3 regions of the Gordonia sp. CPCC 205515 genome follow, and region 3 is predicted to be linked to each of the others. Evidence: riboswitches for the same ligand, from Rfam matches in the RefSeq annotation. Region 3 holds a riboswitch; each other region holds the start of a gene.
What was found. Region 3 has a riboswitch for S-adenosylmethionine ahead of AAFP30_RS19955 (bifunctional o-acetylhomoserine/o-acetylserine sulfhydrylase). Riboswitches for the same ligand answer to the same signal wherever they lie in the genome.
Positions count from the first base shown of each region.

Region 1 (7,165 bases), on a different contig from region 3:
CTCGTCGACCACGACGACGTCGAAGTGCGCGGGATCGATAATGTCGACGTTCTTGCCGCTCAAAGATTGAACGCTGGCGAACACATGTGTCCAGTCCTGCGGGCGGTGACCGTCGACGAACAACTCGCCGAAGTTGCCGTCGCCCAGTACTTCTCGGTACTTGCGCAGTGACTGCTCGAGGATCTCTTTGCGGTGGGCCACGAACAGCAGACTCAGGGGCCGCTGCGCGTCCGTGCGGAGGCGTTTGTAATCCAGCGCCGCAACGACGGTCTTGCCCGTGCCGGTCGCGGCAACCAGCAGGTTGCTGTGTCGGTCATGGACTTCGCGTGCTACGTCGAGGGCTTCGAGGATGCGCTCCTGATGTGGATACGGCTGGACGTCGAGACCCGAAATAGTGATCGTTTCGCGGCTGGTGCCGCTACTGCCGGCTTCGGCGAGGGCACGGTCGAGGAGGTCCGCGTCCGTCGACGGGTCGTACGTCTTGAAAGCAGGGTCATCCCAATAGGTGTCAAAGGTGGCTTCGAACTTACGAGTGAGCGCCGGCGTGCTGACCGACGAGATACGGACGTTCCACTCCAGGCCGTCGATCATCGCTGAGCGCGACAGGTTCGAGCTGCCGACGTAGCCCGTGTCGAAGCCGGAGTCACGACGGAACAGCCATGCTTTGGCGTGCAGACGCGTCGACGCTGTTTCATACCGGATACGCACCTCGGCGCCGTACTTGGCGACGAGTTCATCGATTGCGCGACGTTGAGTGGCTCCGCGGTAGGTCGTGGTGATGACACGCAGGCGGACGCCCCGTTCGTGCAGAGCAGCCAGTTCACGACTGATGACGGAGATGCCGGCGAATCGGATGAAGGCGCAGAGGAGGTCGACGCGGTCGGCGCTGGCCAGTTCCCGCGAGATCTCGCTTGCCATATTCGGTTCGTCGCGTGTGTTGGTGAGCAGCGCGACTTCCGACAACGGCGTTGCTGGGCGAACTGGAGCAGTGCGGGCAGGTTGGTGCGCGGCGGTAAATATGTCGGTACGCGTGACCGAGTCGAACTGCGCGTCGACCAAGTTGCTGATGATGGCGTTTGCACCAGCGAGACGTTCGGCCGCCGGCAGGCTGCCCAGGTGCCGAGCAGCGACCTCCGCGATGTGGCGAGTCAGCACGTGGATGTCTTCGTCACGGCCGAGGGTCGTGAACTCGGGCGCGAGTTCGGACGTTGCCAAGAGTTGCTCGAGGCGGCGCGTGACGACCGATTCGTATATCCCGGGCGCAAGAGGATCAGACACGATAGGAGTAGATCACGTGAGCCCGACAACTCAGCTGGCAGAGTCTGTTTCGTGCTAGAGAAAGTGGCATAGGGTGCGCCACGAGGCGCTGCTAGTCCGGATGGAGGTGAGAGACGTTGATCGCTTTGTGGTCGTAGCAGCGGGGTGAAGCTGGGCGGCCCGGCCCGGGGAACTGTGGGTGCGGGTGGAGAGCAGCCGCGACGAAGTCAGGGCGGTCCGGTACTGCCTGATGGGCCGTGCCAGGTGAGCGAGACGGGAAGGTGTACCAAGGAACCGGTGTCGTAAAGCCTCTTCATCGTCGACCAACTCGAACCCGGCGGAGTTGGGCTGGAGCGCGTTGCGTAACCGCTAGGGAGGTCATCATCCAGGTGACCGCTCGGGCGGGGAACTGTTGGGACGGTTATTGTGTCGGGTCCAGCAGGTCGTGGTGACTGTCTACGGGGTAGCCGCGACGAGACCGCAGGGCAGAGCCGGTACACCTCGTTCCTTGACCAGACGACAGTGAAGGTGAGAGCCACCTGCACCTCACTCCTGCGGGGATAGGCGCGTTGCCAGCCGAAGAGGGCAGGTGGGGCGAAGCAGTCGTTAGCACTCAGAGCCCGGGAAAGCCGGTCACGCGGAGAAGGACGGCAACGAGAGGTCGCAAGGCGTGACTGCAATGTCTGAAGACGCGCCGGTGATTACCGGCGCCGTCGAATGGCCCAGCACTGCTGAGGCGCACGAGGCGGTAGGATACATCGCACCGAGGTCGAACGATTCGCCGCCGACGTGGGCCTTTCGCATCCATCCGATGTGCTAATAGTGTCCGGCAATGGGCTCGCCGACTACCTCGACGATGCCGGCAGCGTCGACCCAGCCAAGGTGGCTGCTGATGTCTACGCCTTCCTGGCCGCGCGACCGGGCTCGAAGAAGCACGCACCCGCGTTCGATCCGACTAAAGGCAACGAAGGACACCGAGCAAGTCAGATTCGATGTTCGATGGCCTGATGAAGTTTCGAGCTGACTAACCGTTGTCTGAGACAACACCAGATCAACCCTGAGCCTCTGCGACGCGCCCCAAGGACCGATCCGTGATCGGTCCTTTCTGTTCGCTACGAACCGATCCGGTGCTGATGCTCAAGCCCGATCCGGCTGTCGGCTGGTACGCCGAGAACGCCCAGATCGCTCTGGCGGACCCGACCACTGACGAGCGGGTCGTCACCCCGAAGGCGGCGCTCCTCAAGCTGTGCGCGGAGGCGGTTGACGGCGCGCGCGAGACCGAGGCTGTCTGTACGACGGCCCTGAACCAGGGCTCAGACATGTTCGCCAACGGATACCTCACCGACGCCGAATAAACGGCGGGAAAATCGGACGGCGTCGGCCAACAACTTCACCTCACGGGTGCGGAAGATCCCGCCAAGAAATGCGAAAAGCTGAAATCGGCGGCTGACTGGAATGCTTATGCCGTATCGAAAGCTTCGCACAGCAAAGGCCAACGCGGACCGGCAACGTCAGCAAAAGTTTGAGCAAGCGCGTGTGAACGGTGAGCCCGGGTGGTTCGTACCCGGTATAGACGCGGATAAGAAATCCACAGCGCGACATGCTGAGCAAGAGGCGGCCATCAAGACAACCTAGTTACAGGCTTCGAAACGGAGCGCGGCGGCAAGCGACGCCCTCTCGTCTGATTAGCGTTCGTCAAACGCAGTCGAGCTGAGCCCAAGAACAGCTAGTAGGTCAATCATCAGTCGAATCGGCTGTTCACTACGCATCCAGTAGCTCGTCGAGCGTGTGTCCTCCTCGGTGGGCTGCACCTTCCCAGAACGTTCGAGTGTTGGGTTGGACATCAACAGGATTCCCGAAAGGATAGTCGAGGACCTCGCCGGACACCGCTAGCCAACGGTTGCCGCCGAGGGTGAGCACCGACATTGGATCGGGCGCTACGTCTCCCCCGGGTGGCTCTACTGGCTCAGTCGGTGGCATCACCCGATCATCCTCGCACCCGGCTGAGACGTCCGGTGCGGAAGTGTCCCGGCAGGATCAGCGACCCCACGGGGACCTTCCCTACCCACCGCGTTGACCGGGACGTAAGGCGACTGAGCCATCGCGCCAGGTTTTCAGAACCTGACTTCGCACCTAAGGCCCAGTTCAGGGGATATTTCCTGCTTCAGACTAAGGAGTTGAAACGCCTATGCGACCACGAACGCCGAGGGGTTTCGGGCCTGCAGGCCAGAGACTCTGGCGAACCGTGCTCGACGAGTACGACCTAGACAACGAACCAACCAAGATCGAGGCGCTAACGCACGCCTGCCGGGTCTCCGGCACCGTCGCCGAGTTGGACAAGGCAACCGCCAGTGAGCCGCTGACCATGCAAAGTAGCGCCGGGCAGGTGGGCAGCCATCCGCTGAAATCCGAGATCGGGTTTCAACGCGGGATACTCGCTCAGCTACTCGCACGCCTGAGCTTCGCATCCATCGAGGAGAACTGAACATGCCCAGAGGACCGCGATGTCGCAGACCAGGCAACGGAACCGCAAGCAAGCCGGGACCTGAACCCACCTGAAGCTCCGGATGGCCGTCTGCCGACCGATCTGCGGACATTCGAGGTTGTAGATACCCCCGCGATTACCAGACGCTGCGGCGGTACTTAGCCGACTGGCTCAACGAGGCCGTACCCGGCTGCGGCGACAGCCTCGCCACGCCCGTGATGACCGTCGCCGAACTTTCGGCTGCGGACTACCCGACACGCACTGACAAGAGATCCATCAGATGGCTTACGCAACGGCTAAGACCGGGTTTCCAGGACTGAGTGCTATGTCTGCGAGGTTGGGCATCGCAAAACGCCGATGCACCACAGTTTCGACCGGGTTCGTGTCATTCCCGGCAAATCTGAGACTGCCGACACGGATGACGTGACACTCGCACGTGGAATGAACTGTGGACGCAGCACGAAACAACAGCAACGGTGGTCCCACCAAGATGAGCAATTCTCTTTACGCAAGAGGCCGACTCGACGGTGATGATGCGGCGTTTGGTGTCACGGTAGCGGCTGCTCACGGTGCCTCTGCTTCAGTGTTGATTGGTGTTGATGATTGGCAGCGGCATCGATGGTGAGTCGATGCAATCCCACCAGAGTGTCGTCATCAAGCGTGCTGCTGATGTACCCGCTTGGCGAGTACGAACGCCGTCGGCAGGGCGGCCTGCCGGCACCAGTCGAACACCATGCGCTCCCGACGGGCGAGCACGTCGGCGGTGATGCCGTCCAGTCCGCCCACGACGCAGCCCTCGTAGGGGTCCATCCCTGCGTTGTACAAGCAGAGATCGAACTCTGTGGCATCGGCCCGGGCCAGTGCATCCTTGATGGTGGTCAGGTACCCGTCGGCGTTGTCCACCAGCGTCAGGTTCGAGTTGGCATGCCCCGGGTAGCGGTCGAACGGGCTGACCGACACGTCGACCTGCGTGATGCGCTCATCGTCGGCAATGAGCTGGGCGGTGCCGCCGCCACAGTGTGCGTCGAAGTCGAGGATCAGCACCGAGCGCACGTCGCCCTCGTGGAGAAGCTTCTTCGCGGCGACGACCAGGACGTTGAAGGTGCAGAATCCTGCGCCCTCGTCATAGCGCGCGTGGTGCAGTCCCGAGGACAGCGAGCCGGCCACGCCCTCCTTCAGGGCGCTGCGTGCCGCCGCCACGACGCCGCTGTTGGACGAGAGCACCATCTGCCAGAGCGCGGGGACCCAGTCGAATCCCTGCGACTCGGCGAGCCAGTCGGGGGTGCCGGTCCGCACTGCTGCCACATACTCAGGGTCATGGACGCGGGTGAGGTCGCGTACGGTCAGCGGCGTCGGTGCGGTGACCTCGACACCCTCAATAGGATCGCTGGCCAATGAGTCCGCGATCCAGCCGGACTTGCGGGTGGTGTCAAAGCCGTACGCGGCGGCAACGTAGTCGGGGTGGTAATAGAGCTTCACAGATATTGGTCTCCGTTATGTCGGTCGTGGTTGTAGGTGCGGGGGCCGACGGTCGACCCTTGCACTGGGCTCGGAGCTTGGTGCGGCTTTCGGGATCGTCTGACAGACAGCGAGATAGCCCGCGTGCTAGCGGTGCCATGACTCCTCGTGCTCGCGCGCCGCCGCCAGTGCTCTCTCCCGCCAGCCAGATTCCTTCATGTAGACGCCTTGCCGGTCCATCCACTCGCAACCGAGGCATGCCGAATGTGCGATCCATTGGACGGCGTCGAGAACAACCCCGGGATGCCGGACCGGCCACTGTGTGGGATCGGTGCCGTGGACGGCCTCGTAGTCGCGCCGTAATCCCTGACGCTGGTCCCACAGTCGGCGGGAGACGTTCATGCCCGAGGTCTCACGTTTCGATTTGTGCCATCCCGATCGTGGTGGGCCCGAGAACCGCTTGTCGTGATACGCGAGGTAACCCATGTCGTAGGCTGGCGTCGCGCGGGCGTGGTCGCTCTGAGGCGTGCGGTCGTCGGGCGATGCGGGGTCTGCCATTGTGTCCATCCGTGGTGAAGCCTCCGCGGGAGAGGCGCTCTTGTCGAAACCTGTTGGTATCGACCGCTTTCGTCATCCGAGCCACCCACGAGCGTGGGGTTGGCGCACCGTCCAGTCGGAGCTTGGCGACGATGTCTCGTGAAGCGTGGTCCAGGATACAAGGAGGCTCTGACAATTCCGGAGCATGATGACAGCGTCATCCTGCGAACCGCCCCGCATCGCCGCTGGCCGTGAATCCGGTTTTGGGTGAGCGAACATCGAAATTGCCGGCCCAAGATGTCAGACCGAGATGGTAGACATTGCACATCTGCTACCGGCGCCGACGCGCTACTCCGACGAGAAGGTAGCGCCGACGACATTGGGGTGCAAGGTTTCATGAGCGACAACAAAACGAATCAGGACTCTGGCGACGAGCCTGAGGTCGAGCCGTGGGATGCCGATCCGGTCGATCAGTTGCCCGCGGTCATCGTTCCCGGCCAGTTTGGTCTGACTCTCTGGGCGGTGCCGTACTGGACCGACGAGATGATGGCCTGGGATGTCGTGTTCACCTGGGCCGGCGGCCGCGAAGTCGAGTGGTACGAGGACATCAGCATGCGAACGGGCGGACTGTCGGTCATGTCCAGTGCACCCGTCTACGGGACTGCCTCGTGGGCGGACGGCCGGAATCTGGAGCTCACCTACAGCTCATCCGACCTCGGATTGGAGGGAGAGGACGTACTGCAAGGCGGTGCGCCCACCGTGAATGACCCAGATTCGGACGACATGATGAGTTCTCCGCAGGTCTGGGTGGACTTCGCGGAGACGATTGTAGGTTTCGTCCACGGCTTGATGTAGTACCAATCATGTTGTGGTGAAGAGCGACTCGCAAGCAGGGCACCTTCACGCCATCATTGCAGCCGGACTCAGAGGAACGCGACGCAATTATGCTGACTTATGGGAGATTCCCCATAAGTGGCCATAAGAAGCCAAAGATGGCACTAACTCCAGGTCGCAGAGTCCTTCATCCCCGCAGATCTGCCCGCCGGCGCCGACGCTCCCTCCGTCGACGCTGGCGCTCCGACCGCGGCCATTCGACAGCGTGACAGATCGGACAGCAGCACACACGGGTGCCGGTGTAGCGCAGTTCGCGATAACACTGCGTCGTACCGTAGGTGAATGCGCAGCCGTCAGCGATGGGCGGCAGGTCACAGGGGCCGCCAGTGTGATCGTGGACCTCGGACCATTCGAGGTCATGATGCGCGAGCTTGACCCAGAGGGGTTTCGTCTTGTCGGTGTGGGACATGGTGTCTCCAGCGGTATCTCGCTCCGGTGGCGAGTAGAACGACGTTACTACTGTTCGCCGCCACATGCACGCGATATTTGCGGTGGCCTCACCCCACCCGCCCGACCTCATCCAATCCGCGCCGA
Region 1 covers NZ_JBCLVJ010000004.1:130,450-137,614, forward strand. Annotated here, with positions in the region: gene AAFP30_RS05805 (DUF3427 domain-containing protein) at 1-1,278, opposite strand, end outside; gene AAFP30_RS05810 (hypothetical protein) at 2,080-2,265, shown strand; gene AAFP30_RS05815 (hypothetical protein) at 2,349-2,612, shown strand; gene AAFP30_RS05820 (hypothetical protein) at 3,503-3,742, shown strand; gene AAFP30_RS05825 (hypothetical protein) at 4,397-5,221, opposite strand; gene AAFP30_RS05830 (hypothetical protein) at 5,348-5,758, opposite strand; SAM riboswitch class IV at 5,790-5,902, opposite strand; gene AAFP30_RS05835 (hypothetical protein) at 6,134-6,592, shown strand; gene AAFP30_RS05840 (BTAD domain-containing putative transcriptional regulator) at 7,129-7,165, opposite strand, start outside.
Region 1: linked by a shared signal. The riboswitch ahead of AAFP30_RS05830 (hypothetical protein) and the one ahead of AAFP30_RS19955 (bifunctional o-acetylhomoserine/o-acetylserine sulfhydrylase) in region 3 are both predicted to bind S-adenosylmethionine.

Region 2 (7,165 bases), on a different contig from region 3:
GTCGACGGCAAGAAGCGTGCCTTCGAGGTGCTCAACGGTCTGCAGGTCATCGACATCAGCAACAACCTCGGTGACTCCAAGTCGCTGATCACGCACCCGGCGACCACGACGCACCGCGCGATGGGTCCCGAGGGTCGTGCGGCAATCGGTTTGGGCGACTCCGTGGTTCGGCTGTCGGTGGGCCTCGAGGGCATCGACGATCTGCTCACCGACCTGGATCGGGCGCTGGGCTGATACCCGGCTAGCCGTTGCGATCCTCGTAGGCTCGGCGGATCGCGGCCGGGATGCGTCCCTTTGTGGGAACCTCGAGGCCTGCGGCGCGCGCCCACTCCCGGATCTCGGCGGCCGTCGCGGCCGGGCCCGCGAGATCGGCCACGACGACATCGGTGCGTTGGTTGAGCTGCCACTCGTGACGTGCAGCGCCGAGCCACCGGTAGGTCCACTCCTCGGCCAGTTTCCGGTTGTCGCAGAACACGATCGGGACCATCGGGAATCGCACCTGCGCCTCGGCCAGGGCCTCGGCGAGCGACGCCCCGGCGACGTATTCGCGTTTGAAGACGGCGCTGTACGCGGATTCGACGACGACCGCCGCGCGATTGCAGGCGGCGAGATCCGCGAGTTGATAGGTCAGTTTTCCGGACAGCAAACCACCTGAGAGATCGTCGATGGACTTACGTTCGACCGTCGCGATCACGGTGTCGTCGTCGACGATCGCGTAGTCGCCTGCGGCAAGGCGGCGTCGCACCGTGGTGGCCTGCTGGTGGCCAAAGGTGTACGCGTATTTCTCGCCCGAGTCGACGACGATCTCGATGGACTGCCCATGTGCCCGCGCCGTCGGCAACGCCACATTCGGCCGGGCCTGCTTGGTGGTTCGGCGGGACTGCCAGAAGATCATCTCCCGGCCGCGGGCACGTGTGAGCACGAACTGTGACCGGTTCTCCCGGGCCCTGTCGATGACCAGGTCGATGGCTGCGCCACGCCGCGACACCGACCGCACCGGGAGTTGTTCGACGATCTCGGCATCGCGTGGCCACTCGGTCGCCCGGTGGCAGTAGACCTTGCTGGTTCGTGGCCACGTGTCCCGGACTTTCAGGATGATCCCATTGGGACCCAACGGGATCCGAACCAGATACGGGAGCGTAGACCCCTCCTCCGGATTGTGTGCGATCAGGAAGTCGTCGGGCATGGTCGACGTCAGTCGGCGATACCGAGCGCGTTGAGCACGGTGCGGAGTTTGGCGGTGGTCTCGTCGAGCTCGGCCTGCGGATCCGATTGCGCGACAATCCCTCCGCCCGCCCAGGTGCGCAGCGACCGCCGATCGGCGCCGAGCTGGAGGCAGCGGATGGTCACCATCCACTCACCGTCGCCCGCCTGATCGCACCAGCCGACTGTACCCGCATAGAGGCCACGGTCCCCCTCGATATCGGTGATGAACTGTGCCGCAGCATCACTCGGTGTGCCGCAGACGGCGGGGGTGGGCGACAGCAACAGCGCGAGATCCAGTGCGGTGACGGAGTCGTCTTGCAGCACACCGCGGATCGGTGTGGCCAGATGCCAGATCTCGCCGGTGGCACGGACCTCCGGTGTCGCCGGGGCATCCAGCTCGCGGCACAGCGGAATCAGTCGGTCGCGCAGATAATCCACCACAAAGGCGTGCTCGGCAAGATCCTTCGTCGAGGTGCGTAACGTCTCCGCCGCTGCCTGATCGGCCGCCGGATCGGCGGCCCGCGGCAGCGAACCCGCATACGGCTGGCAGGTCACGACGCGACCTTCCTTGCGCAACAACACCTCTGGGCTCGATCCCAGCAACCACGAGGCGTCACCCCACACTGCGCCGACATCAACGGCGAAAGCGTTGTGCTCGGCGTTGCCGTGCGCCAAGGCGTCGACGAGAGAGTCGACCTCTACATCGGGCTCGACGGTCAGATCGACCGCACGCGCCAGCACGACCTTGTCCAGGCCGCCGTCGGCGATCGCCTTGATGGCGCGGCCGACGCGATCGCGATGCTCGGTCCGCTCCGGTGAGAACGATCGCGACGTCACGGTGTGCGGACGCGCCGACGATCCCGGCACCGGGGCCGACGATCGCACCAGCGAGGCCGGCGCGACCAGGGCGCTGCGGCCGGCGCGGTCGAAGCCGATGGCACCGGTGATGGCGTCCACGGAGTGTGAGCGCAGGGCGTCGGCGGCGGCGTAGGCGTCGGTGAATGTCGTGCCGGCTCCGGTCGCACGCACAGTGCCGTGCGGGCGGGACAGGATGAAGACGTTCGCCTCCCCGGCGGTGTGGTCGGCAGCAGTCACGGTCATGGCTCCTACCGTACCGGGAGCAAGTGAGGGTACCCTCACCGGACTTTCGCGCACGGTGAGTGAAAATTGACACTCCTCGGCTCGATGGGCCAATCTTGGTGCAGGTCATGAGTGCCAGTGACAAGCCCCGGCTCGCTGGTCGGCAACCCTCCTCCGTGGTGGGGTGCTCCGGGTGACGACCTGGCCGTCGGTCGACCGACCACGGCAAGTGCGGATTCCTCAGGAGTATTGCCATGACTGCTGTCCTCTCGGCGCCCAGCGCCGTCACCTGCGACGATGTCGCCGTTGTACGTCCGGCCGCCCCGGCCATCGCGCCCCTCGCCGACGTGGCCGGTGCGACCGCACAGGTGCCGCTGTGCACCGGCGACACGGTGCGGTACGCGAACCTCGACTACGCGGCGAGCGCACCCGCCCTGACCGCGGTCGCGGCAGCGGTGACCGACGCGCTGACCGGTTACGCCAGCGTGCATCGCGGCGCCGGCCACCTCTCGCAGGTCACCACGCGACGCTACGAGCAGGCCCGCGAGACGGTGCGGGCCTTCGTCCGCGCCCGCACCGATGACGCGGTGGTCTTCACCCGCGGCACCACCGACTCGATCAACCTCGCCGCCCACATCACCGACGGTGACGTCGTGGTCCTCGATATCGAACACCACGCCAACCTGCTGCCGTGGTGCGCGCCGCGGCCCGATGGCTCCAGTCGGGCACGGATCGTGCGCGCCGCCGACACCATCGAGGACACCCTTGTCGCGCTGGAGGCCGAACTCGCGTCCGCGCCCGCCGCGCTGCTCGCGGTGACCGCGGCCTCCAACGTCACCGGCGAGGTGTTGCCGATCAGCCGGCTCGCCTCGATCGCGCATCGGCACGGCGCCCGCATCCTCGTCGACGCCGCGCAGCTCGTCGCGCATCGGCCGATCTCAGTGGTCAGTCACGGCATCGACTACCTGGTGTTCTCCGGCCACAAGGTCTACGCGCCGTTCGGTGCCGGCGTGCTCATCGGCCGTGCCGACTGGCTCGACGCGGCCGCACCGTATCTCGCCGGTGGCGGCGCCACCGCCGAGGTGGGCGTCGAATCCGATGGCTGCACCGACGTGCGCTGGCACACCGGGGCTGCGCGGCACGAGGCGGGTTCACCGAATGTGTTGGGTGCCATCGCGATCGCCGCGGCTTGCGACGAGCTCACGCGCGTCGGATTCGAATCGATCGGTGCGCACGAGGAGATCCTGCGGGCCTGCCTCGACGACGGGCTGTCGGGAGTCGACGCCGTCACCGCATTGCGCATCTTCACCGACTCCACCGATCGGGTCGGGATCGCCGGATTCGCCGTCGCCGGCCATCAGCCCCGTGCAGTGGCCGAATTCCTCAGTGACAGCGCGGGAATCGGGGTCCGGGACGGCAAGTTCTGCGCGCATCCACTGCTGAACCGCCTCGGGTACCGCGACGGTGCCGTGCGGGCCAGCTTTGGTGTCGGGACCGGTTCGGAGGACATCGATCGGCTCGTCGGCGCACTGACTCACTTGACCACGAAAGCGAGGATCGAATGACCGTCGAGTACCTGGCACCCACCGCCACCATCAGCATCGGCCGTCCGGCGCTGCAGGTGGCGATCGCGGGTGATCCAGCGGCGCAATCCTTTCCGATCGTCGTGCGGCGCTCGACGCTGCGCGAGGCCCAACGCGCCCGGTCGCTACTGCGCGCCGGCACCCACGATCCGGTGAATTTTGTTGTGGCGCTGGAGATCGAAGCGGCCATCGCGCCACATCCGGCGTCCGCGCGGGCCGCTGCGGCCCACGTCGTCGACGACGACTCGGACACCATCCGCTACGTCGGCACCGCGCGCGGACTGGTCTCGCTGATCCGCGACATCTACGCCGCCGAGGTCGCCGACGCGGTGATCGTCGTGCCGATCGACGGTTCGGCGACCGCCGCGCGAGTGCGCGAGCTGGTGATGCCGGAAGTGGTTGGGGTGCGGCGTCGGGTGGCGTGACGCTCGTCCCTCAGGCCTCGCCGCGCTCCCACTGTTCGAGGAGTGCGGCCTCGGCGTCGTCGGTGAGGGTGCCGTAGAGCTTGAAGCGCGCCATGCCGCCGTCGGGATAGATGTCCATGCGCGCCTCGGTCATCGGGCGGTCCGGATCGAGGACGAACCGATGCCGGGTGTCGGGCTGTAAGTCGGTGCGCGGCAACACGTCGAACCAGTCGCCGTCCTCGCCGTCGCGACCGCGGACGGTCGCCGAACCGGGGGAGTTGCCGAGGAACCAGCTGGTGTCGAGTTCGACGAGGCTCACCCGGCCGCGACCCGCGAGACGTACCTGGACCCAGTCGTTGCCGTCGTCGCGGCGGCGGGAGGTCTCCCATCCCTCGCCCATGTTGCGTGCTCGGCCGGGCATCAGCAGATTGTTGGGCGAGCTGTAGAACATGTTGGAGCAGGCGGTGATCAGCCCGCCGTTCTCCAGCGCGGCCAGGTCGAAGTGGCCGTAGCGGAAGAAATGTGGGTCCGGCACGCCGCGACCATGGACGCGGAACCGCGCCACGCCCCCGTCCGGATGCATGGTCAGCCGGACGTGGGTGAAGCGATTCTTGGCGTCCACCTTGAACGGGTTGCGGGTGTCGCCGTCGACCGCTACCCGGTCCACGATGGTGACCCATTCCGTGTGGTGGACAAGCTGTTCCACCGACGCCACGCCCTCCACCGCGGCGGCCTCCACCGAGATGAACGGCGGATAGTTGCCCTTGAACCACGAGGTGTCGACCACCACGCCGTAGACGACGCCCGGTGCGCCCAGTCGGACGATCGCCTGATCGACACCGGTGGCGCGGCGTCGACGGGTTTCCCAACCGTCGTAGATCTGTCCCTTGTGACCGAAGGTGGCCGGCTGATACTGCGCCGGCGGCGTCTTGATGAGGTTCTGGGCCTCGGCGAAGAGATCGTCGTTGGTCCAGACCACCGCGCCACCCAGATCTCGCAGGGCGAGGTCGGGCATGGACGTGAAATGGGGGCGGCTGCCGGCGGGGGCGGGTGGTTGGGGAGTCACGGTTTTTGATCGTAGGTAAGGGTTTGCCTCAATTCGAATCCAAGCGCATACTTGCACCGCGCAATTAGTTGCATCATGAAACTAATTGCAAAGAGAACGTAAAGAGATGCGGGGAGAAAGGGAGGCGCCACGGTGCTCGATCAGTCGGCGGTCGACGATTTGTTCGATGTGCTTTCGCGGTACATGCGCGTCCGGGACCGGGCGGTGCACACCACGTTGCGGACCGCCGACGGCGACTTCGAAACCGCGGCATTCAAAGGCCTGTTCCATCTCGACCGGCAGCCGATGCGATCCCGCGAACTCGCCGAAAGCCTCAATGCCGATCCGTCCACGGTGAGTCGGCACGTGTCGCAGCTCGTCGACCTCGGACTGGTACGACGCGAGGCCGACCCCGACGACGGGCGCGCCACCCTGCTGGTGGTGACCGACGCAGGTCGGGCGCGGGTCGAGTCGATGCGAGCGATGCGTCGGACCGCCATGGACCAGGCCATGTCGGACTGGACCGACGACGAGTTGCACACGCTGGTGCGGCTGCTCGGCCGGTTCGTCGACGCCGCGGAAATCGTGATGGCACCCCAGTGCGCCAAGCCGACCTCTTCTCCCACAGATTTTGTGAAAGGACAGCAATGACCGAGTCATCCGCGGCCGCACACGCGGCGCACGAGGAGGTCGCGGGGGCCGGGCTGACGCATCGTCAGATCCTGACGATCCTCGGCGGCCTCATGATGGGCATGTTCCTCGCTGCCCTCGACCAGACCATCGTGTCGACAGCGATCCGCACCATCGCCGACGACCTGCAGGGCTACTCGTTGCAGGCGTGGGTCACCACCGCATACCTGGTCACGTCGACCATCGTCACGCCGCTGTACGGCAAGCTGTCCGACCTGTATGGCCGTAAACCCTTCTTCCTGCTGGCCATCTCGATCTTCATCGTCGGCTCGCTGTTGTGCAGCATCGCGACGTCGATGTACGAGCTGGCGGCGTTCCGCGCCTTCCAGGGACTCGGTGCCGGTGGTCTGTTCACCCTGGCGCTCACCACGATCGGCGACATCGTGCCGCCGCGCGAACGCGCCAAGTATCAGGGCTACTTCCTCGCGGTCTTCGGCACCTCGAGCGTGCTCGGCCCGGTCCTCGGCGGCCTGTTCGCCGGTCAAGAGACCATCCTGTGGATCGCCGGCTGGCGCTGGGTCTTCCTGGTCAACGTGCCGATCGGCATCATCGCCCTCGCCGTCGTCTACCGGGTGCTCAACTATGACCAGCAGAAGGGCACCGGCGGGCGCACCGACTATTGGGGCGCCACCGCGCTCGCGGTCGCCGTCGCACCGCTGCTCATCGTCGCCGAACAGGGCCGCGTGTGGGGCTGGACGTCCGGACTGTCGATGCTCTGCTACGCGATCGGTGTGGTGGGGATCGCCGCGTTCATCTGGATCGAGCACAAGATGGGCGACGACGCGCTGATCCCGTTGCGACTGTTCAAGAATTTGGTCTTCGCTCAAGGCATCCTGATCTCGGTCATTGTCGGCGCGGTGATGTTCGGCGGCATCTCGATGCTGCCGCAGTACTTCCAGGTGCTGCGCGGGTCGAGCCCGATGGTCGCAGGCCTGCAGATGCTCCCGATGGTGGTCGGCCTGATGACCGGCTCGATCATGTCCGGCCAGTTGATCTCGAAGACCGGGCGCTACAAGATCTTCACGATCATCGGCTCGGTGCTCATCACGCTCGGCACGTTCCTGCTGCACACCGTCGGCACCTCCACTCCGGTGTGGCTGGTTATGGCCTTCGCCCTGCTGCTCGGCTTCGGTCTGGGCAACATGATGCAGCCGATG
Region 2 covers NZ_JBCLVJ010000023.1:42,164-49,328, forward strand. Annotated here, with positions in the region: gene AAFP30_RS27300 (O-succinylhomoserine sulfhydrylase) at 1-234, shown strand, start outside; gene AAFP30_RS27305 (ERCC4 domain-containing protein) at 242-1,186, opposite strand; gene AAFP30_RS27310 (isochorismate synthase) at 1,195-2,307, opposite strand; SAM riboswitch class IV at 2,411-2,524, shown strand; gene AAFP30_RS27315 (aminotransferase class V-fold PLP-dependent enzyme) at 2,541-3,851, shown strand; gene AAFP30_RS27320 (hypothetical protein) at 3,848-4,294, shown strand; gene alc (allantoicase) at 4,305-5,288, opposite strand; gene AAFP30_RS27330 (MarR family winged helix-turn-helix transcriptional regulator) at 5,523-5,969, shown strand; gene AAFP30_RS27335 (MDR family MFS transporter) at 5,966-7,165, shown strand, end outside.
Region 2: linked by a shared signal. The riboswitch ahead of AAFP30_RS27315 (aminotransferase class V-fold PLP-dependent enzyme) and the one ahead of AAFP30_RS19955 (bifunctional o-acetylhomoserine/o-acetylserine sulfhydrylase) in region 3 are both predicted to bind S-adenosylmethionine.

Region 3 (7,165 bases):
GGAGAATCCGAGCGGCTCGATGAGGTGCAACTCGCATCCGGTGTTGGCGGCCAGGCGAATGGCGTTGCCGGTGTTGGGCGGGATACACGGTTGGTAGAACATGATGCGGAACATGGAACAATGGTGCACCGTGAGCGCAATTCGACTTGACGGCAAGGTGACCCGCGACGAGATCTTCGCCGATCTGTCCACGCGCGTGGACAAGCTTCGCGCCGAAGGCATCCTCCCCGGCCTCGGGACGATTCTCGTGGGCGACGACCCCGGTTCGCACAGCTACGTCAAGGGCAAGCACGCCGATTGCGCGCGGATCGGTGTTGCGTCGATCCGCAAGGATCTGCCGGCGGACGCGACCACCGAGGAACTCAACGCCGCCATCGACGAACTCAACGCCGACCCGGAGTGCACCGGATACATCGTGCAGCTTCCGCTGCCCAAGCATCTCGACGAGAACGCGGCTCTGGAGCGGATCGACCCCGAGAAGGACGCCGACGGTCTGCATCCCATCAATCTCGGGCGTCTCGTGCTGGGCAAGGAGTCGACGTTGCCGTGCACCCCGCGCGGCGTCATCCATCTGCTCCGCCGCTACGACATCCCGATCGCCGGCGCCCGAGTGACGGTCGTCGGCCGTGGCGTCACGATCGGTCGTCCCATCGGCCTGCTGCTGACGCGGCGCAGCGAGAACGCGACCGTGACGCTCTGCCACACCGGCACCGCCGACCTCGCGGCCGAGGTGTCGCGGGCCGACATCGTCATCGGGGCCGCCGGCGTGCCGCACCTCATCACCGCCGACATGGTCAAGCCGGGCGCGGCGGTCATCGACGTCGGCGTCAGCCGCACCGAAGCCGGACTCGTCGGCGATGTCGCCCCCGACGTCTGGGACGTCGCCGGGCATGTGTCACCGAATCCCGGCGGGGTCGGCCCACTCACCCGGGCCTTCCTGCTCGTCAATGTGGTGGAACGGGCCGAAGCCCAGCTCGTGGCACGCTCCGGGACAGGAACCGCGGGGTGACTCCACCCTCGGGAGACGCGCGGGGCCGTGCGACGACCTCCGGTCGGGCCGCGCAACTGCATCGCGTTCGGCGCTTCCGAACCGTCGCTGTGCAGATCCCGTACTTCCTGGTGCTGCTCGGCCTGCTGATCGCGGCCGTCCTCGTGTTGTTCGATCGCTGGCGGCGCGGCGCATTCGTGTTTGGCACCGCGCTGATTCTGGGTGCGCTCCTGCGTGCCCTGATCCCCACGTCGAGAGCGGGGTTATTGCAGGTCAGAGGCAAGTTCTTCGACGTCGCGGCGATGGCGTCGGTAGGTGCTCTGATCCTGTGGTTGGCAACCTCGATCGATCCTTTGGGCACAGATTGATTACAATAGAGACCAACGCGTGACCTTTCGGGCTCGAATCGTCGCGTAACCGACCGCTACGACACCCTGGGGGACTGCGCATCACTTCGACGTTCGGCACCGACGATTCGGCAATTCCTGACGACTTCACGTCGTTGGGTGTGTCGGCAGGCGAGGGGATGATCCACTACGTACTGCTGACGCGCGACGACGTGGGGCGCAGTGTGATCGATTCCCGAGTCATCGACGTCGACCCGCAGGACGGCCTCGAGGCCGCCGGCCGGGTCAATGCCGGAATCGATCTGATGCTGACCGCCGCCCGCGACGCGGATGTTCGCGTCGGGCCGATCGGAGTGGCTGCGCGCACCGACAAGCAACGCCGCGAGTTGGGTTCGCGCGGCGCCGGACCGCGCCGTCAGATCCAACTCGTCGCCGAGGATGAGGCGGTCGTCGAGTACCTGTCGGCGACCGGTGAGATCAGCAGATTCGGATCGGTGGTCGTCGTCGATTGTGGCGATACCGGGATGTCGCTCTACACCGTCGATCCATCCACCCGGGAGATCACCGCGTCGCAACGGTCGCGTGCACTGTCCGGACGGGCGCTGGATCGGGCGATCGTGGACGCGCTCGTCGACGGCGCGGGCACCGTCGCCCGCCGGCCCGGCCGTCGTGCCCTGCTCAGTGCCTGCCGAACCGCCAAAGAGGAAGTCACCGCCGCGATTACGGGTGCGGGGGAGTCTCCCGTCGGTTTGTCGGGTGGTGGTGGCACCGTCGTGCTGACCGCGGAGGTGATCGCCTCGGCGGCCGCCCCGATGGTTGACGAAGCGCGAAAGGTATTGGCGCGCTACATTTCCGAGAATGCTGCGCGGGACAAGCCCGCCGATGCGGTGGCCTTCGTCGGGGGGCTGGCGAATCTGTCTGCGGTACAACATATCGTCGATGACGAATCGGTGGAGACCGTGGTTCCGCCGAACCCGGAACTGGCCGCGTCGGTGGGTGCCGCCCTGATCGCGCGGGCCAAGACCACCTCGGAGACGACGACCCGGCTGGCCTTCATCGGCGGTCGACGACAACGAGAGTGGTTGTCGGCCATGCCGTTGGCGGTCATCGCCGCCATTCTCGCGGCCACGCTGATGGCCGTCTATGCGGTCAGTTCGGCGCTGACCGGGCATTCGTCTCCGGCGTCACCATCGCAGGTGCGGCCGGTGTCCTCGCCGGTGGCGGACTCTACGACGACGTCGTCGTCGACACCGCAGACCGACCGGGCCACCACCACGTACTCGCCGACCGCGGTCGTGCCGCTCCCGCCCGTGGCGCCCGAACCGGTCGCGCCGACCGAGCCGGCCCAACCCACCCTGCAGCCTCGGTGGGATGACGGACCCGGTTGGGCGACAACGGAACTACCGCCGACGCCGCAGCAGCCGACCACCTCGACGCGAACGCTGTCGCCGTATCCGCTGCCGTCGGTGCCGTGGCCGCAAGGCACCACTCCGACCATTCCGCCGGAGCTCCTGCCGCCGGGTTTCACGCCGCCCACGACGTTGCCGGTGCCGCCGCAGCAGCGGGGAGTGCCGAATCAGCCGCCGCGGCCCACGGCGCCCACCACCACGACGCCGACCCCCGACGCGGCCGGCTGAGCTATCCGGGTCGTGGAGGGAAAGGCTTTCAGCCGCGGGCGATCTCGACGGTGCGCTTGAGTAGATCACCGATCGCATCGAACTCGGTGAGGAAGCCGTCGTGGCCGTTGTCGGAGTGGATGACCTGCAGACCACCCACACAATTGCCGAGCTGTTCGGCGAGTTCGATCTGTAACCGCAACGGATACAACCGGTCCGACACGATACCGCCGACGACTGTCGGCACCTGGCAGGCATTCAACGCGGCCCGCACCCCGCCGCGGCCACGACCGACGTCGTGATGATTGAGCACCTCACTGAGCACGACGTAGCTCGCCGGGTCGAAGCGGGTGATCAGCTTGTCGGCCTGGTGCTGTAGGTAGCTGTCGATGGCGTAGCGGCCGTCACGCAGCGGTTGCTCCTCGCCCTGTGGCTCGTTGGCGAAGCGCTGATCGAGTTCGACCTCACCGCGGTAGGTCAGATGAGCAATGCGTCGGGCGACACCCATGCCGGTCGACGGCACCCGTCCGGTGCCGAAATAGTCGCCGCCCTGCCAGTCCGGGTCGGCCTTGATCGCGGCGATCTGCGTGGTCTGCGTGCCGATCTGATCCGCGGTTGCGCGTGCACCGACCGCGAGAACCAGTGAGCTGCGCACCATTTCGGGATACTCGATGGCCCATTCCAGGGCGCGGGCACCACCCATCGAACCGCCGAGGACGGCCGCCACTTCGGCGATGCCGAGCCGCTCGATCAGTGCGCGCTCGGCACGCACCTGATCGAGCACGGTGATCTGCGGGAATCGTGAACCCCAGGATCGGCCGTCGGGGTGGGGCGAACCGGGCCCGGTGGAGCCGCGGCAGCCGCCGAGCACGTTGGCCGAGATGACACACCACTCATCGGTGTCGATGGCGCAGCCGGGACCGATCAGCCCGTCCCACCACCCGGCCGACGGATAGCCGTCGCCGGCCGGGCCGGTCACGTGGGAATCGCCGGTGAGCGCATGCAGAGTCAGCATGACGTTGTCCCGCGTCGGCGACAAGGCGCCCCAGCGTTGGAACGCCAGCGTCACGTCGTCGATCACCTCGCCGTTGTCGAGTGAGACCGAGCCGATGTCGACGCGCATCATCTCCCCATCCGGGAGTTGCTCCCAGTCGGGACGATCAGCGGTCTGGATCCTCGTTTCGATACTCACTGACACAATTCACTCACTCTGCGATGCACCTCATTCACCGTGCTTGGGGGTTACCGGACTGTCGTGGACTCTGCGTCGTTGGTCATCGGGCCGCGGCGAAGCCCTGGTCGAGGTCGGCCAGAATGTCGTCGATGCCCTCGATTCCGACGGCCAGGCGGACCAGACCCGGGCTGACCCCGGCGGCGACCTGCTCCTCGGGGGTCAGCTGGCTGTGTGTGGTCGACGCCGGGTGGATCACCAGCGACCGCACGTCACCGATGTTGGCAACGTGGCTGTGCAAGGTGAGCCCCTCGACGAAGCGCTTGCCGGCGTCGACGCCGCCCGCGATCTCGAAGCCGATGATCGCGCCCTGCCCCTTGGGCAGCAGTTGCTGTCCGCGGTCATACCACGGCGAGCTGGTCAGTCCCGCGTAGGCGACCGACTCCACCTGGGCGTGATCGTTCAGGTACGCCGCGACGCGCTGTGCGTTCGCGACGTGTCGTTCGACCCGCAGGCTCAGCGTCTCGAGACCCTGTGCCAGCAGGAAGGCGTTGAACGGAGAGATCGCGGCACCGGTGTCGCGCAGCCACTGCACCCGGGCCTTGAGTGCGTATGCCGGCGCGCCGAGATCTGCGAACACAGCTCCGTGATAGCTCGGGTCCGGGGTGGTGAAACCGGGGAAGAGATCCTTGCCGTCGCGCTGTCCACGCCAGTCGAAGGTGCCGCCGTCGACGATCGCACCACCGATCGCAGTGCCGTGGCCGCCGATGTACTTGGTCGCCGAGTGCACGACGATGTCGGCGCCGTGGGCCAGCGGGTTCAGCAGGTACGGCGTGGCGACGGTGTTGTCGACGATCAGCGGCAGTCCGTTGCGGTGGGCGACCTCGGCGATGCCGGGGATGTCGAGGATCTCGTTGTTGGGGTTGGAGATCGACTCGCCGTAGAGCGCGCGGGTGTTGTCGCGGATGGCGGCCTGCCACGACGCCGGATCCTCCGGATCGTCGACGAAGCTGACCTCGACGCCGAGCTTGGGCAGCGTGTAGTGGAACAGGTTGAACGTGCCGCCATAGAGGCGCGGGCTGGACACCACATGCCCGCCGGCCTCGACGATGTTGAGGATCGCGTACGTCTCGGCCGCCTGCCCGGACGCGACCAGCAGCGCGGCGACGCCGCCCTCGAGAGCCGCGAGGCGTTGCTCGACCGCGTCCTGGGTCGGGTTCATGATGCGGGTGTAGATGTTGCCCGGCTCGGCGAGGCCGAACAGGTTGGCCGCGTGCTGGGTGTCGTTGAAGGTGTACGACGTGGTCTGGTAGATCGGCAGGGCCCGCGCATTGGTGGAGGCGTCGGCGGTCTGGCCCGCATGGATCTGCTTGGTTTCGAAGCTCCAGCTGTCGGCGGGATTGGTGACGTCGGTGGCGTCGGACATGACTATGTTGATCACTTTCTACGGTCGGCAGGATGCATTGACCCTGGTGGGGTCCGACCTTCGGACCCGCGCTTGCCGGGAAACACGACAGTGTTTCTCAACCCGGTCATCACCCGGAGCACCCCACCGCGGTTGGAGGGTTGCCGATCAGCAAGCCGGGGCTTCACGCTGATGCTCATGACCTGGCGTCAAGGATATAACACGCTCGAAACGGACTGGGAATGGTCTCGCGCGCACTGATTCGAACCCGTGACGCTGCCGGTCAGCGCAACTGAGAGCGGTTGCGGTCCATCACCTTTTGCCGATTCGCTTCGAGCTTGTCCCACTCCGGCCGGCGGGCCGCGGACAGCCGGGCCTCGACATCGAGGATTCGGCCCGGGCCGGTATCCCACCCCGCGGTGTACATGTGTTTGAGCGAGGCCGTCACGTCTCCCGGTGCATCGGACACCCGTGCGGCGAGGTCGAGTGCGTGCGGGATCAACCGGTCGTGCTCGACGACCTCGGTCACCAGCCCGATCCGCAGGGCCAGCTCGGCGTCGACGATCTCACTGGCGAAGGACATCCGGCGCGCCCACGCGGTACCCACCCGATCGGGGAGCCGCGCGGTCAGGCCGCCGCCGGGGAGCACGCCGACGCGGGCGTGGGTGTCGCCGAACAGCGCGCGGTCCCCGGCGATCAGGAAGTCGCAGCCGAGTGCGATCTCGAGGCCGCCCGTGATGGCCGGACCATTGATCGCACCGATCACCGGCGTCGCGAGTTCACCGACCAGCCGAATGCAGTCGTCGTCGGCGAACAGTTGCAGATAGTCGGGACCGTCGGCGGCCAGCGCACGCAGGTCCAGGCCGGCGCAGAACGCCGGGTCGGTACCGGTCAGCACGATCGCGCGCACCTGCGGGTCGGCGTCCAGGGATCGCAGCGTGGTGCTCAACGCGGTGATCAACTCGGGGCTCAACGAGTTGCGCGCGTCGGGACGGTTGAGCGTCACCAGCGCCACGGTGTCGTGGTTGGTGACCAGTAGGACCTCACTCATCGGACTGTCTCCTCCAATTGTGTTGCGCGATAAGGGATAGCTTAGCGATCCTAAGCACATCGCAAGTGCCCAAGTTCGCATTGCCTTTCCTGAATTCGGGCTAGTATTCGATGCGTTCCACGGGTGCGAGACGCGGCTCACACCCGACCCCTGAGTGGGAGGCACGGACGATGGCGCACCGGTTTCGCGGACGAACCCAGGCAGTGATGCTGCTACTGAGCGGCGCGGTGCTGACCGTCGCGCTCGCCGTGGGCCAGACCTTCGGATCGGGCGTGGCCCGTGCCGATGATTCATTGCCAACCGGATGCGAAGGGCCTGGCCGGGTGTTTTTGGTCGGCGGGACCTGGGACACCTCCGGCGCGTCGGTCGTCGGGATCGGTCAGCGGTACCAGGGGACGTTTCCGCCCGGTGCCAGTCCACCCCCGGAAGGCGCCTACACCACCGAGGTCATCGACTACCCGGCGTCGATCTGGCCGCTCGGCGCCTTCGGCTTCGATGACAGCCAATCGCAGGGGGACGAGGCCATCCTCGCGGCGGTCTCCTCGTACCAGTCGACGTGCGGCACCGATAAGGAGGTCGTCATCGCC
Region 3 covers NZ_JBCLVJ010000013.1:1,541-8,705, reverse strand. Annotated here, with positions in the region: gene AAFP30_RS19980 (tRNA (cytidine(34)-2'-O)-methyltransferase) at 1-114, opposite strand, end outside; gene AAFP30_RS19975 (bifunctional methylenetetrahydrofolate dehydrogenase/methenyltetrahydrofolate cyclohydrolase) at 131-1,009, shown strand; gene AAFP30_RS19970 (DUF3017 domain-containing protein) at 1,066-1,356, shown strand; gene AAFP30_RS19965 (hypothetical protein) at 1,515-2,972, shown strand; gene metX (homoserine O-acetyltransferase MetX) at 3,001-4,149, opposite strand; gene AAFP30_RS19955 (bifunctional o-acetylhomoserine/o-acetylserine sulfhydrylase) at 4,226-5,548, opposite strand; SAM riboswitch class IV at 5,612-5,731, opposite strand; gene AAFP30_RS19950 (enoyl-CoA hydratase) at 5,811-6,578, opposite strand; gene AAFP30_RS19945 (PE-PPE domain-containing protein) at 6,785-7,165, shown strand, end outside.